2 regions of the Microcoleus sp. N3A4 genome follow, and region 1 is predicted to be linked to the other one. Evidence: riboswitches for the same ligand, from Rfam matches in the RefSeq annotation. Region 1 holds a riboswitch; the other holds the start of a gene.
The links. Region 1 has a riboswitch for cobalamin ahead of QUA56_RS19000 (energy-coupling factor ABC transporter permease). Riboswitches for the same ligand answer to the same signal wherever they lie in the genome.

Region 1 (8,110 bases):
CGCCCGTACTTTGGGCATACCGATGCGCGATCGCAACCCCAGAGTCGCACCTCTAACTAATCTATTCTGGTCAGGGGCGCTGCTGGCACCGGCAGTTTTAGCGGCGTGGCAACTGTTTTTGCTCGCCAGAACCGGTCAAACTCTCCCCAAACGCTGGTTCGGCGTCAAAGTTGTCACAGCGTCGGGTACTCCTCCGGGTTTTGGGCAAGTGCTAATTCGCGAAAGTTTGGGGCGCTGGGGAGTGCCTCTGGGCGTAGCTTACGGCATTTGGCGCTTGACCGGTGCGTTTCCAGATTTGCTGATTTTAGGGGGGCTGAGCGGCTTGGCAGTGATCGCAGACGGCGCTTTTACATGGCGTTACAAACGGCAAGCGGGACACGATCGCCTCGCGAATACTTTGGTCGTCAGCGATCGGAATCAACTGTCTGCCAATCCTGCCAAGACTCAAGATTGGACTGAGGAAGACGCGCAGATTGCGGCTTTGGTTTTGACTCCGCAAACCGACGTGAAAGAAAATCCCAGTTTGTGGAATTGGATGCGCCAACACCCGGGCACAACTTTAGTGATAGTTACCGTTGGCAGCGCGGGATTGATTTTAACTTTGTTTGTCGGCACTCTCATCTACACTCAAAGTCAAGCAAATATGCGGGATTCCCGGCAGCGGAACGACGAATTATTTGTGGCTTTAGTTAGCAAATTGTCTCCGACTTCGGCTAGCGGGGCATCGGGCAGGCGATCGGCAATTTTGGCTTTGGGGGCGGTGGAAGACTCCCGCGCCGTACCGCTGCTAGCGGATTTGCTCGCTCAAGAAGACAGCCGCGCCATGCTGGACTCGATCCAGCAAGCTTTAGTCAGTAGCGGCCCGAAAGCTTTGCCTGACTTGCAGCGGTTGAATCAGGCCCTCAGCAACGACCTCGATTCCCTGCGCTTTGGCGGCAAGGCCCCGGAACGCGAGTTAGCGGCCGCCCGCCAGAGAACAGTACAAAGGGCGATCGGCAAAATTCTCACAGTGTATAGCAGCCAGCTCAACGGCGCGGATCTCAGCCGCACGGATTTAGCTCAAAGTCCTGCCGGCCCCGCTCAGTTTACTTTAGTTTTAAACAAAGTTGACTTATCGGGAATTAAGCTCAGAAACGCCAATTTAACCAATGCCAGCTTGCAGGGAACTCGCTTTTACGGCACCGGTGAAGACAGGCGTGCGGGTACATTTGACGATTGGATTTCTGACTTGAGCGCAGCTAATCTTGAAGGAGTAAATTTGACCGGGGCATTTTTGAACAGTGCTGTAATGAACCGGACTACTTTTGTGCGCGCTGTCATGAATAAAGCTAATTTGTCAAGCGGAAATTTGAATTCAGCTAATTTCAGCAGTGCTATTTTAATTGGGGCAAATTTGCAGCAAGCAATGTTAAAAAATGCAAGTTTTACGGGTGCAGATATAGGAAGCGCGAATTTTTCAGGAGCTGATTTGTCAGGTGCGCGTTTGGGCCAAGTGAAGGCTCAAGGCACTCAGTTGTCCTTGACAAATTTGTCTAAATCGGAATGGCAAGGTGCAGATTTGTCCGGTGCGGATTTGAGCGGCGCTAACTTACAAAAAGCCGATTTGACTTCGACTAAACTGGCAAACACAAATTTAAAAGATGCTCAGTTACAAGATGCTAATTTGCGGAATGCGGATCTGAGTTCGGTTGATTTTAGGGGCGCGAATTTATCGGGCGCGAATTTTAAAAGCGCTGTGTTTCAGGGGAAAGCAGCTTCGGAGCAATTTATTCAAAATCCGGTAGGTAGTAAATCGGGTCGATTCCAAGGAGTTGATTTTGCGGAGGTTAAGAATTTAGATCAAAGTCAAATTGCTTACATTTGTTTGCAGGGGGGGATTCATCCGAAGTGCCCGCAGAAGAATTAACGGTTGGTTGTTAGCGAGTAGGGCAATAAAGTCGATCGAAGAACAGGTCGTTATATCAAATCCGGTAGCATCGGAATTAATATTACCGAAATCAGTTATGTAGGGTGCGTCGCTGTTATATGGTTCAATGGAACTTTGCAGATTGTTGATGGCGACGCACCTTACAACAAGATTGTGTGTACCCCATATAAATGGAATATGCTGTAAAATGCAGAGGACTTGCATTCCTCACTACAACCAAACGGAAATAATATTAATACCAATTTTACTCATTTCTTGCTAAAAACTTTTGTGTTGAGTTTCGTTTCACTGGCCCAACATACTGCTGCATTGTTTATTAAAATTGCTATTACGCAATAGCATCCGAAGTGACAAGAGTCTCAAATTGCGCCAGTAGCGTTCCATCAGTATTGTTGGCAACTCCAAAAATTCTAGGTAACTGACCTGTTTGGGCGAGAACTTGTCTCACTTCTCGGTTAGATACATCGGCGAGATTTTTGTTATTTAGAATGGCATTAATGGCAGCGATACCGACACCTTGACCAACTGCGGCGTTGAATTCAACAATTCTGCCGACAGAACAGGCAAACCCTTCAAATCCAGAACACGGACTGACCACTGCCAGGTTAGGAACGTTTTTAATTAATGCGTGGCGGATGCCAATATTAAAGATAGGCTGTTTAAAACTCATACTTTTCAACCACCCTCGACTGTTTGCTTTCTCGCCAATACCCGGGATGCCTCCGCGTACATCAAAATGATAGCTAAATGTTGCAAGTGCCTCATTAGCAGGTACGCCACCAAACAGCATTTGTGCGCCGGTTAAAGGTTCTACAACTCCCGTTACATTGCCAGCGTGTCTGATATAAAGTTCTGATGCAGAAGTAACAGAAGTAGCCCCCAAACTCCTCAGCCAAGTGGCAACAAATAACATCTCTCTTTGCATATTAGCCGTGGGTTTGCTCCCGCTTCTCGCTAAGGCTTCTGCTTCGCTGGCGGTGACTGCAAATAAAAGCGCATTCCACGAAAGTCTTTCATTTGGAAGTATTGCTATATTTCCCTCATCTAAAATTACGCCCGTTTGAGGCAAAGATAGCTTTCTTCCTCTAAAGGAGTGATAAGCTGCAGACAGAGCCGGCGAGCGAACATCGATGTAATCGTTACCCGCCCACAGAGTTTTGAGATTGCCTCTAGTGTCGATCATTTCCAGCCGGAGTTCTTGTGCTAGTTTGACATCCTTGCCTGCAGCGTACAGCAAAAAATTTTGACTTTCAGAATCGGCGAGGTTTGTGAAGCGTTTTAGATAAATGTAATCGAGTTCTTTCAGTCTTCTTGCAGTAAGTCCTTGGGTTTCAAAAACGAGGGTGACTGGAAGTTCTGAGTTAGGCAGACCAAATGTTTCAAATCCCTGCTGCTTTCTCACGCCGGCAGCTTGAGCTAATTCGGCATTGACAGTGGCATCAATAAATTGCTTGCCGGCATAAACTGCGCCTTTAGAGGTGGTTATACTGGCAATTTTTTGGCCTTCTTTACTGACTGATTGAATTTCTACTTTGCTGAGGAGAGCGACTCCAGCTTGTAACAGCATTTCTTTTAGCGCTGCACTGGCTTTGCGGGGGTCAAGTGCAATTGCGGTGACACCGGATTTTTGCAGGAACTCTTTATAGATTGCCGCTGGTGAACCAAAGGTATCTAAATTTAAAGATTTTTGAAGTTCTTGACTAATCTGACTTCTATCTAAATAAGCAAGACCGCCTCTTGCCAAATGCCCGCCAATCCCTTCTTGCAAGCTTCCTTTAGACATCAGCATAACTCGCGGATAACGCTTTGTCCGGCGACGATATTCTCTGGCAGCCGAGATAACAGCTAAAACTCCTGGAACTTCATCACCAAAGCCGATGACATCGTAAGAACGCAAATCCGTGACCATTATTTAATAACCTCTCCCGATCGTCATTTTTTCGAGCTGGATCTCAATGTTTGCCGTCAAACTCTCTGTTGGTTCCAAATTTAGCTGCATCTTTGGTGATTTTTGCGATAAATATTCACACATTCTTGGATGTAGAAATCGGGTTTTTTCCCGGAAATCCTTCGTTGAGGGCGATCGATCTCGGTTGAAAAACCCGGTTTCTGAGCGTCCAGAGTCGGTCAGTCTGGTGCTCTTGATTGCCATCAGGTCAGATTATCGGGATCTATCCCCAACTCTCGCAATCGCTGAGCTAGTCGATCGGAACGTTCAGCCAATCGATCGGCGCGCTGGGCTTCCTGTTGGGCGCGCTGCGATTCCTGTTGGGCGCGCTGGGCTTCCTGTTGGACACGTTCCGCTGATTGTTTTACCTGTTCTTCAGGTGTCAGATAGCGTTTGCCATCGGCATCATACCAATACAACCACTCCCTTGTCACCCCAGAATAATTTCCCCTTTCACAACCAATCCCCAAACCAATTTCTGGCATCCAAACTGGATGTCCTGGCTGTAATTCATACTTCCCATTGACTAACTTGTGTACTTCTAAATGAGGTTTACGGCGACGGCGGGAAGAATAAATGACGTAATAAAGTACGCCTAAAGCTTGATATTCCTCCAACTTTGTGCTGTATTCCTTGCGATAAGTTGGGGAAACTACTTCCAGCACAAAAGTCGGCAAAACATTTTCATCCCACAGCACGTAACTGGGACGCAATTCTTCATCATAAAACCTTTCTACACCTAAACTTAAGAAAGCATCTGGCACAATGTGAGGTTTATCGGGGTGATAATAGATACCCATATCTATGCCAAAAAACCAGTCCATGCGTTCTGACCAAAGTATCAGCAAGATTGCCTTTAGCAATCCCGGTATTAATTCTTGCAGTTCGTTATCCACAGGTGTTTCATCGGAGTCTGGTAGTTCATCGGCTGAGGGCCAGTGCCTCGGAAATTTGTAATCTAACATGGCGGCTTTCCTCAAAAATCACTAATATTATACCGTTGATTTGTTTGGCGATAGTATTTATTGAACGAACCGCGAAGACGCGAAGGAAGAGAAGAGAAGACGATCGGTAATTTTGATTTAGTTAATCTGAAGTAATTTTTGTAAAATATTTGCTGAGACTTACGCGATCGACTATACTAAGCCTAACGATTCGGTTCTAATGGGGAGCAGCCATTAGAGGAAACGGGGAAAGTTCGGTGCAAGTCCGGCGCTGTCCCGCAACTGTAATGAAGGTGATGTCGCTTTCTGAGTCAGGATGCCCGCCGATGTGTTGGTTTACATTGTCTCATCTGCGAGGTTCAGCATGAAGGCCGGAAATCGGAAATTGGTCAGCTTGGGATTGATGGCTGGCTTGAGTTGTTATATTGTCTTGGGCTCGGCAACGCCCGCCGCAGCTATGCACATTTCGGAAGGTTTTTTGCCGGTGCAATGGGCTGCGTTTTGGTGGATTGTGGCGCTGCCTTTTTTTGCCTTTGGGTTGCGTGCGATCGCCCGCATCACCAAAGAACACCCGGAACTTAAACTGCTGTTAGCTTTAGCCGGTGCGTTTACTTTTGTACTTTCTGCTTTAAAAATTCCATCGGTAACGGGGAGTTGTTCTCACCCAACGGGTACGGGTTTGGGTGCGATTTTATTCGGCCCTTCGGTGATGGCGGTACTCGGTGCTTTAGTGCTGCTTTTTCAAACGTTACTGTTAGCTCACGGCGGGCTGACAACGCTGGGAGCTAATATGTTTTCGATGGCGATAGTTGGCCCGTTTGCTGCCTATTTTATCTATCAATTGCTGATGCGAACTGGCAGGCAACGGGCGGCAATTTTTTGTGCAGCAGCTTTTGCAGATTTGCTGACTTACGTGGTTACTTCGATTCAATTAGCGTTAGCTTTTCCCGCAGCCAGCGGCGGTTTTATGGCTTCGTTTCTCAAGTTTGCTGGTATCTTTGCAATTACTCAAGTACCCCTTGCTATTAGTGAGGGATTGCTGACTGTATTAGTCTGGAATTGGCTGCATTCTTACGGGAAGCCGGAGTTAGAAACTTTGAAACTATTGAGACAGGAGTCATAAGCCATGAGTCAAAAAAACACAAGAAATCAGCAAGCTACTTCACAACAAAATTGGATGTTGGTAATTGCTGTGATCGCGCTTGCCGTTATTCCCCTAGTTTTTGTCCGGGGTGAATACGGCGGATCGGATGGGGAAGCACAGAAAGCGATTACGGAAATTCAACCGGACTATCAACCTTGGTTCAATCACTTATTTGAGCCTGCTAGCGGAGAAATTGAAAGTTTGCTGTTTGCGACTCAAGCGGCGCTAGGATCGGGCGTAATTGGCTACGCGATCGGGCTGTACAAGGGGCGATCGCAGCGACAAAAATCTGATGATGAATAGCCGTCGGAATGAACCATCAGATTGACAGTCTGGCTTATACAAATCGCTTGCGCGGGTTGCCGCCAACCCACAAATTATCCTTTGCGATCGCCCTGTTAATTCTTTCTCTGGTTTCTCCTGCGATCGTCCAATTGTCGATCGCCCTTTGGTTGGCTGTCTGGATCGTCATCTATGCGGGTATTCCGGGGGAACTGTATTTGCGGTTGCTGTCGCTACCGTTGATGTTTTTGCTGACAAGTTTGCCTGCTTTGGCGATGAGTGCGGTGGCGGGCGATCGTATTCCCGCAATTCAGTGGGATATCTGGCAAGGTTGGGGGATTAGCACCGGCACTTTTTATCTGTATGTGAGCCGCACTGGGATATACCAAGTGAGCTTGCTATTTGCCCGCGCCTTCGCATCGACAAGCTGTATGTATTTCATCCTCTTGACGGTTCCATTTACCGAAATCTTGCAGATTCTCAGACAATTACGCTGTCCAGAGTTAGTCACAGAACTGCTATTACTAATGTATCGGTTTATTTTTAGCTTATTGGCGATCGCCGATGAACTTTGGATAGCCCAAAACTCCCGCTGCGGCTATCGCACTTGGAAACTGGGAATGCGTAGTTTAGGCATTTTAATCGGGCAATTGCTTCAGCGAACTTTGGAAAACTACCGTCAAGTTTCCTTGAGTTTAGCGTCGCGCGGCTTTAATGGAGAACTTCGCGTTTGGAATTCTTCCCCTTACAAACCTTCGCGAAGATATACATTGGAAGCCGTGTTTGGCTGCACGGTTTTAACCATTTTAAGCGCAGTATTTCAACGCTAAATTTATTCTTGGGACTTAGCATGGGGGCCCAGAAACCGGGTTTTTTACGAAAATACTTCGTTAGAGCATCGCAGATTCAGTAGAAAACCCGGTTTCCGATCGCCAGTGCGTAAGTCCTCTTGTTGATAATTCTCGTATTATCGTTAGTTTAGCGGGCCAGATTTGAATAAGGGCGATCGCACTTCCTGCGACAGCTATTACAAATATGACTTTTATGAACTCGATGAATGAATTATATGAATTGACGCGAGCAGTAATTGAATGAATAATTACAGTATCAAAATAAATAGAAAAAATTATGTATCAAGATCCTAACAAAAGCAACAGCCCACCGCCGATTGTTTTTATTATTGCCATCGGCTTAATTGGGTTTGGCGCATACAAGTTTGTTCCCGGTTTATTGAATGCCAAAACTTCAAATACACCTACATCTACATCTACACAGGCAACGAGCCCATCGGGAGCGATCGCAAATCGCATCAGTTTAGGAAATCAGATATTGCTGACATCCCAAACAACAGCAGCAAAACAAGCAGGAGTTCAAGCTTTTGCTGAGGGAAATTACCAAGCAGCCGCCGAATATTTTCAGAAATCGCTGCAACAAAATCGCAACGATCCCGAAACCATTATTTATTTGAATAATGCCATTATTTATTTGAATAAGACCACAGCCAGCAATGGTTCTTCCTTAATAATTGCTGTCAGCGTCCCCATTGGTAGCAACCCCAATGTTGCCCAAGAAATCCTCCGGGGTGTCGCCCAAGCTCAGGATGAAATCAATAATAGCGGTGGCATCAACGGCGCAGAACTCCAAGTAGAAATAGTCAACGATGACAACAGTCCAGAAGTGGTCAGAGAAGTTGCAAAGACATTGACAAAAGATCGGAATATACTAGCAGTAATTGGACACAATGCTAGCAACGCATCTCTCGAAGCTGCTCCGATATATCAGCAAGAAAAACTGGTAATGGTTACACCTACGAGCTTGGCAAATAATCTATCAGGATTTGGCAGCTACATCTTTCGGACTGTTCC
Region 2 (8,110 bases), on a different contig from region 1:
CGAAAATCAACTGGAGACAGTTCGCTACGTCGCAGGCGTGGATGTCGGCTACGACAGTGCAGACAGCGTATCCATTGCCGCTGTAACAGTTCTGAGCTTTCCCGACTTGCAGTTGCAGCAGCAGGCTGTAGTCCGCAGTCCTACAACTTTTCCTTATGTTCCGGGTTTCCTGTCTTTTCGAGAAGTGCCTGCAGTTCTCGATGCTTTAGAAAATATCAGTTTGAGGCCAGACTTGATATTGTGCGACGGTCAAGGACTCGCGCATCCCCGCAGGTTCGGTCTTGCCTGCCATTTGGGGGTTTTGACAGGAATTGCGACGATCGGAGTTGCCAAAACTCGATTTATTGGAGAACATTCAGAAGTCGGGCTCGACCGGGGCAGTTGGCAGCTATTGCTGCATGATGGCTTAACCGTAGGCGCAGCGCTGAGGACGCAAACAGGAGTAAAACCGATTTATGTTTCGATCGGTCATAAGGTAAACTTGGTAAGTGCGATCGAGTACGTCCTGCGCTGCGCCCCGAGATATCGCTTACCAGAAACAACTCGATCGGCAGACAAACTCACATCGGGATAAGTGCCAACCCCGGAAGGCATCAAAAAAATGAAAAGTAAAAAGACAAAAAAAGCATCTGTCTTTGCGGTTTTAATTTTTGAGGTGTCGCCGTTAAGTCGAAAAATCCTCTGAGTGTATCGCCAATCAGCTTTGGGTTCCATCCTTCCAGCGAACTAAAGAATTACTATACCTGAGAAAGAGGTATAAAAGTTGGGGGGTTTCTAGAATGATTGAAAGACAGTAACCTGCTTAAACATTGGCGGCTCTAACTATAGTACCCGGGCGTGAACTATTTTTAGTTCACATTTGTAAATTATGAAACAGTCATCCTGCGAGTTAAACCAAAAGCTTAGATTCGTCTGACGACGTTTCATGATTTACCGTCGGATATCTCACCACTGCCTGGGAGTACCCACGACAGTGGGAGGCGAAGGCGCGAGCGAGCTAAAAAATCAGAAAAAAAACAAGGAGACAGTCATGGCTGAGAAAAGCAAACGCGGATTCGCTTCTATGGATGCAGAAAAACAGCGCGCAATTGCTAGCAAAGGCGGAAAAGCTGCACACGAGAAAGGAACTGCCCACGAATTCACCCCTGAAGAAGCCAGAGAAGCTGGCCAAAAAGGCGGCGAAGCTGTCAGCAGAAATCGGGAACACATGGCTCAAATTGGTCGTGAAGGCGGCCGGAAAAGTCGTAAAAGCGAATAACTCTCTCAACGCTTTCCCTGCAACATAAAGATTGCATAGTTGCAAATGGAGAGACAGCACTAGGATACTGAGCGTTTGAGGAGGTGGGGCGATCGAATTTTCCGAGGGAGTTCGATCGCCCAACCTCCAAAAAACCCCACTAGCGCACCAAAGCTTCGCAAATCTGAAAACCCGACAGCAATTAGTTTTGAGCAATCGCTGGCAAATCTTTAACGGTAAATCTTTAACAAAGCTGCACTGTGGTCAAGAATTTTGCGGGAAAGAAAAGCTGGCAAGCGCGAGTCAGTATCTCAAAAAAAGCGAATACGATCGCTAAAAGCCCCGAACTCGGGGCTTTTTTGTTTAGCTGCACATAATATTTTCAGAACTTCGATCGAGTCCGCCTCAATAATTCTAATTAAGTTTTTTGGTGAGGAAGTCCGTCCTCAAAATAAATTAGCTAATATTTTTCTATATTTTTCAGCAAACTATACAATCATGACAAACCAGCTCACTTTAGCATGGACAGAGGCTGGGGTGCGTCAAACTCAGACGATTCAAAACGGACAGCCGAGCAAAAATCCGGGAACCGTCAAGCTCGGGCGCGATCCGGCGAAGTGCGATATGGTATTTTCGCATCCCAGCGTATCGGGTCTGCACATTGAAATATTTTTTAATCGGGAATTGCAGGAGTATGTAGTGCGGAATTTGCGCGAAAGCAATCCGCCGCTGGTAGACGGAAAAATTCTCGCCCGAGGCGAAGCAAAATTGAGACCCGGAAGCCGCATCCATTTAGGCCAAGTGCAAATCGAGGTAGTGGAGGTGACGGAGATGCAGGTAGCGGCGCCGCAGACAGTTTTGCTGTCCGGGCCTCCCGCACCGGGTAACTCTGGGCCGACGGGGCCTTCAAAATATGGTTTGCAGTGTCCGAAGTGCAGCCGAATTTCGCCTTACGCGAATTTGAGTGCGGGGTGTCCGTGGTGCGGTACTTCTTTGGCTGCGGCGGTGAGTGTGATGCTGTCTCCGTGAAACGTTGGAGAACGGGAGAATGAGCTAATCGCTCTTCTGCTTAGAGTGACACAAGAGCGATAAACTGGTTGTTCAATGTCAGACAATGATGGTTTTGCTGGTTGATAAGTATCAGCAATCATTCCTGCCACTAAATCCACCATAAAATTAGCTACACTTCGATGTCTTGTCTGTTCCATTTGACATAAATTTTTCGGCGTTGCTGAATTAGGGTACTATAAATTTATAGAACCCATTTGACATCTTTGAGGCTGCGAGTCGATCGCCTGTTCTCTGTCGATCGTCCGTTGTCTGTCGATCGTCCGTTGTCTGTCGATCGCCAAAATATCTCAAATGGGTTCAAAGAACCGCTATTGACAGGATGCTGTTTTAGATATTGCCCTTAAAGTCAAGTACAATTTATACCAAATTAGATGAGCTTACCCTGGTTGTAACCCAACGCCAATAAATTAGTAGCAATAAAGTCTTGCTGCCAATCGTCACCGTTCAGTTCACTGTCCATCTTTTTCTAACAACTGCCAAAGCTGGATTTGATAACAGAGATTTGGTTTAGGCATTGGGAGAATAGGGTAATACCAATTCTCGCCTCCAGAAAGCAACAATGATGAGTGTGGGTTTGTTTGCGCTCACCTGAGCTCCGGGTGCGTCGCTCAAAGATTGTGGATATTCTTTAAGATTTTTGAGGGCGACGCACCCTACATATACTGTTGCATGAGTTTTGAGAATTAGTATAAGTTTTAGGAACTCTGGCTTGGTGAGAATTCGTCCCAGCGTCTACAGACTTGTTCGTAACAATCAGCAGGTGCGATCGCCATTTTTCTTAATAAATTGACCTCGATTTGACGGTTAACTTTCAGCACCAGCAGAATATCTTGCTCGGGATTGTAGGTGGCAACTGTTGCTTGAATAGATGAAATAGCCTCTGAGTCAAGGGAGAGCGATCGCAAGTAAAACCCCATCAAATTCGAGGGGATAAACTGGATTGCGAACGGAACTGGTTCAAGATTTGTAATTGTAGAATGAATAACTTGAGTATCCACATCACAAACCACAACTCCCCGTCCAAAAGACAGAAATCCCTTCCATCCTGTATAACCGATCGTCAGCAGATTTGTGTGAATGAAGCCATGTTGCCAGTAGCCAAAGTTTCCCTGCCAGATGCTATTTTCCGGTCGCATTTACTTCCTCCCGCAGCGTTTTGGCAGCTTCCACCATATTTTTCAGTGCCGGAATTACTTCTTCCCAACGCCGTGTTTTCAGGCCGCAATCGGGATTCACCCAAATTTGCTGCACAAGTAAATTGGCAATTCCAGTTCGCAACTGCTGCAAAATCTGTTCTGTTGTTGGCACGACTGGACTGTGGATGTCATACACGCCGTTACCCACTTGATAGGTGTAGCCTGCGGCGATGATTTCATGCAGCGTTTGGTTGTTGCTGCGACTATTTTCAATCGAAATCACATCGGCATCTAACCGTTCAATGTCTTTGATAATGTCGCCGAATTCGCAGTAGCACATATGCGTGTGAATTTGAGTTTGGGGATGAGCGACTGCGGTTGCCAAACGAAACGCATCTACTGCCCAAGACAGGTATTCACTCCAGCGTTCTACCTTCAGAGGTAAACCTTCGCGTAATGCGGGTTCATCTACTTGAATTATCCTCGCTCCTGCTGCTTCTAAGTCTGCCACTTCATCGCGCAAGGCCAGCGCAATTTGAAACGCTTGTTCCTGTCGAGAAATATCGGTGCGCGGATATGACCAATTTAAAATTGTTACGGGAGCTGTTAGCATTCCCTTAACTGGTTTTTGCGTCAATGATTGCGCTACTTTAAACTCGCGTACCGTCATTGGGGCAGTGCGAACGACATCACCGTAAATAATCGGCGGACGCACGTACCGACTGCCATAGCTTTGCACCCAGCCATTTTGCGTGAAGGCAAATCCATCTAACTGTTGTCCAAAGTATTCCACCATATCGGTGCGTTCAAATTCGCCATGCACTAGCACATCCAGCCCAATTTCTTCTTGGAGTTTAATGCTGTCGGCAATCTCAGTATCGATCGCTGCTTCATACTCTGGCTGACTCAATTCACCCTTTTTATACCGTACTCGCAGTTGTCGCACTTCTGATGTTTGAGGAAATGAGCCGATCGTTGTGGTGGGAAAAATGGGCAGAGAAATCTGTTTTGACAGCCGCAAACCGTAGGATAATTCCCGTAGAAAGTCATTTGTCGTAATGCTTTTCATGCGTGACTGCACGGCAGGATTGGCTGGACTAAATTGCTCGAATTTTGTCCAGGCATCGGTAATCTTGGCGCGATCGCTCTCAGTTTCTTCTCCTGCTAAACAGCGTGCCAAAAACTTCACCGCTTGCAGTTTTTGTTCGGCAAAACTCAACACATTGCGGAGAGGTTCTGGCAACTTTGTTTCCCGTTTGGAATCGTAGGGAACAAACTGCAATGATGCCGACGGCTGAATGACGATATTAGGCGTAATTCTTTGAATGTCTTGCAGCACTGGCAGCAATTTTTCTGGACGGATTTGCCAGATGTTGCGGGCATCCACAATGCCAACACCCAGATGCTTATCTGGGGGAAATCCATATTGCTTGAGTAAATCTAAATTGCGTCCGCGAGTGAAGTCTAAACTAATCGCGCTAACAGGCAATGCCATCACCCAAGAATAAGTTTCACCCAAGTCATCAAAGTAAGTGACAAGATGCAGCGGTAAATCGAATTTAGCAAAGGCTTGATAAGCAGTTTGATAGTGTGCTTTGAAATTGTTTGCATCTCCCAGAACTAAGGCAGGTTCATGTATCTGCACTTCGGCAACGCCAAGGGCTTTTAATTGCGTCAAGAGTTCGATGTAGCGCGGCAGCAATTGCGCTAGAGAATCGTCCATTGCGCCATCTAACCGACTCAACCGCAGTAGGGTACAGGGGCCAAGAACGATCGGCACTGCCCGCTCCCCTAACGTCGCTTTTGCCCGCTGCACCGTCTCCAGAAAATCGCTGAAATCTGCTGGTTGCAGTTGGGTCGGAATTTCTGGGACGAGGTAGTGATAGTTGCTATCAAACCATTTGGTCATCTCTAGGGCCGGAATTCCTGCTTTGCCCCGTGCCATTGCAAAGTATCGATCGAGTCCTGATAACCCCTGAAAGCGTTTGGGAATTAGACCTAAACGAATTGTCCAGTCAAGCACGCGATCGTAGAGTGTGGTATCGCCTGCACCGATGCGATCGATGCCTGTCTGTAGCTGTGTTTTCCAATTTTCTATTTCTACAGTTTGAACAGTGGACAGTAAAGTATCTGCCTCTAATTTGCCACTCCAAAAACCTTCCAAAGCTTTCTTAACTTCACGGTTTTTACCAATGCGGGGATATCCAAGAGTTGCCGTTAAAATTGACATAATTGCTCCTAAGTTGGGGTTGTCAATTGATTCATCAGTCCATAGAAACTCTGTCGGAAACCAAGAGGTATCCGATGCCGAATTTTCGACAGCAATGCCATTAGATTGCAGGGCGCATCAAAGGCAAAACCATCTGAATTTCCAACAAAGCTATAAAAAAGCTGTTAGAAATTACAGCAGGCAAATGCCCAGCAAGATTCCTTGCATCTGAAACTAGATAATGCTGTTCATGCTAGTTTTTCAAACTTGCTATCTCGCCCTAGAAACCAATTCCACCACAGGTTTCTCGCGGGTTAAGGAGTATAATCGCCGATCGCGCAGCGTCTCTGAAAGAGAATCGAATTGAAAACAAAATGCTGAATACATCCGTACCTCGCAGATGGGTTAAATGAAACGATACAATCGGCGGGCATCCTGACTAAGAAACGATTGTACGCTTCATCACAGTTGCGGGACAGCGCCGGGTTCGCACCGGACTTTCCCCGTTTCCTCTAGTGGGTGATCTCCACCAGAACCGATTACTTCTGACAATACCACATTTCCGAAAATTTGCAACCCCTCCGACAAATAGCGCGATGTAGAGTTTTTCGATCGTCGGCTGTTCATCTGTTCCCACGGTCGCCACCTTCTGGTAAATGGGTTATTGTAGTTAACGAGTTCGATCGTTCCGCAAATCTCAACGGAGGACATATCGCGCTTTATTTTTAAAATCAAGTGGTGTAATCTAGTGAATTTGCAAAAAATCTGGCTAAAATATCGAGTTTTTCAGGCAGTTATATTCTTAGGATTGGGTTTGCTATTAACGATCGCCCTTTCGCTTTCTTTTGGTGCGGTGCCGATGAGTGCCGATCAATTGTGGCAAGCATTTCTGCACCGAGGCGATGCTGTCAATCAAACTATTTTCTGGGAATTGCGTTTGCCCAGAGTTGCTGCATCGCTGACAGTTGGTGCGGCGTTGGGAATGTCGGGGGCTTTGCTGCAAGGGTTGCTCCGCAACGGTTTAGCCGATCCTTTTGTATTAGGAATTTCGGCGGGTGCAGGGTTGGTTGCGATTACCATGCTGACTTTGGGAATATTTCAAACTTGGGTGCCTTTGGCGGCTTGGATTGGTGCTATTTTAACTTCGATGCTGGTCTACTTTTTGGGAAAAACTAAAACGGGGATTTCTGTGGAACGTTTGGTTTTAGCTGGTGTGGCTGTGAGTTCTCTGTTTGGGGCAATACAAACTACACTGCTGCTGTTAGCTGAAGACAGCCGCTTGCAAGCTGCTTTGAATTGGTTGATAGGCAGTTTGAACGGTCGCGGTTGGTCGGATTTGCAGGTGGCTGCACCTTATATTGTGGCTGCTTTGCTGTTAGGATGTTTTTTGGGGCGATCGATAAATTTGCTGGCTTTGGGCGACGATTTAGCTGTTGGTTTGGGGGTTTCGCTGGTGCGATCGCGCTTGTTGATTGGGGGTGTTGCTACTTTGCTAGCTGCGAGTGCTGTCAGCATCGGCGGATTGATTGGTTTTGTGGGATTGGTTGTGCCTCACGGGGTGCGTTTGTTGGTTGGTAATGATTATCGGTTTGTGTTGCCGCTGAGTGCGATCGGCGGTGCTTGGGTGTTGACTTTTGCTGATTTTTTGGCTCGTTTGGGTGCGGTAGAATTGCCTGTGGGTACGGTTACGGCTTTGTTGGGTTCTCCGCTGTTTGTCTGGCTGCTTTATCGGCGTTCTAGTTATTAGTCATTAGTCATTAGTCATTAGTTATTAGTCATTAGTCAGTTGGCAGTTGTCAGTTGTTAGTTGTCAGTTGTCAGTAAATTTTCCAATAACCAATAACCAATAACCAATAACTAATAACCAATAATCAATAACAAAATATAATGTCTTTAGAAATTCAAAATTTAACTGGTGGTTACGGCGAAGTTACGATCGCCCACAACATCACTTTATCTTTGCAACCTGGTGAGTGGTTGAGTCTCATCGGTGCCAACGGTTCTGGTAAGTCTACTTTTTTGAAGTTAGTTAGCCGCATCCTAACTCCGCAGCAAGGAAGTGTGTTGCTTGATGGCAAAGCAATTCATACTCAACCTGCTGCTGTTGTCGCTCAAAAATTAGCGATTTTGCCGCAGCAGCAAACAGTGCCAGAAGGTTTGACCGTAAGGCAATTAGTTAGTTTGGGGCGTTCTCCTCACCAGGGTTGGTGGCAGTGGGAATTGAGCAAGGAAGATGCGGAAAAGGTGGAAGTTGCGATCGCTCAAACTGGGATTGAGGAATTTCGCGATCGCCCCGTCGAACAACTCTCAGGAGGCGAACGCCAGCGCGCTTTCCTCGCCTTAGCTTTGGCTCAAAATCCGCAAGTTTTGCTGTTAGATGAACCTACGACTTATTTAGACATTTCCTATCAGTTGCAGTTATTAGAGTTGCTTAAGCAACTAAATATAAAACACAAA

Region 2: linked by a shared signal. The riboswitch ahead of metE (5-methyltetrahydropteroyltriglutamate--homocysteine S-methyltransferase) and the one ahead of QUA56_RS19000 (energy-coupling factor ABC transporter permease) in region 1 are both predicted to bind cobalamin.

Annotation. Positions count from the first base shown of each region.
Region 1 is NZ_JAUBRJ010000032.1:13,202-21,311, reverse strand. It holds gene QUA56_RS19020 (pentapeptide repeat-containing protein) at 1-1,906, shown strand, start outside; gene QUA56_RS19015 (FAD-dependent oxidoreductase) at 2,256-3,836, opposite strand; gene QUA56_RS19010 (hypothetical protein) at 3,887-4,024, shown strand; gene QUA56_RS19005 (Uma2 family endonuclease) at 4,079-4,840, opposite strand; cobalamin riboswitch at 5,015-5,161, shown strand; gene QUA56_RS19000 (energy-coupling factor ABC transporter permease) at 5,184-5,942, shown strand; gene QUA56_RS18995 (energy-coupling factor ABC transporter substrate-binding protein) at 5,946-6,266, shown strand; gene cbiQ (cobalt ECF transporter T component CbiQ) at 6,275-7,075, shown strand; gene QUA56_RS18985 (ABC transporter substrate-binding protein) at 7,374-8,110, shown strand, end outside.
Region 2 is NZ_JAUBRJ010000009.1:32,535-40,644, reverse strand. It holds gene nfi (deoxyribonuclease V) at 1-574, shown strand, start outside; gene QUA56_RS07700 (KGG domain-containing protein) at 1,031-1,258, shown strand; gene QUA56_RS07695 (FHA domain-containing protein) at 1,736-2,266, shown strand; partial or broken gene QUA56_RS36765 (IS982 family transposase) at 2,326-2,460, opposite strand; gene QUA56_RS07690 (hypothetical protein) at 3,004-3,444, opposite strand; gene metE (5-methyltetrahydropteroyltriglutamate--homocysteine S-methyltransferase) at 3,428-5,674, opposite strand; cobalamin riboswitch at 6,062-6,208, opposite strand; gene QUA56_RS07680 (iron ABC transporter permease) at 6,402-7,400, shown strand; gene QUA56_RS07675 (ABC transporter ATP-binding protein) at 7,541-8,110, shown strand, end outside.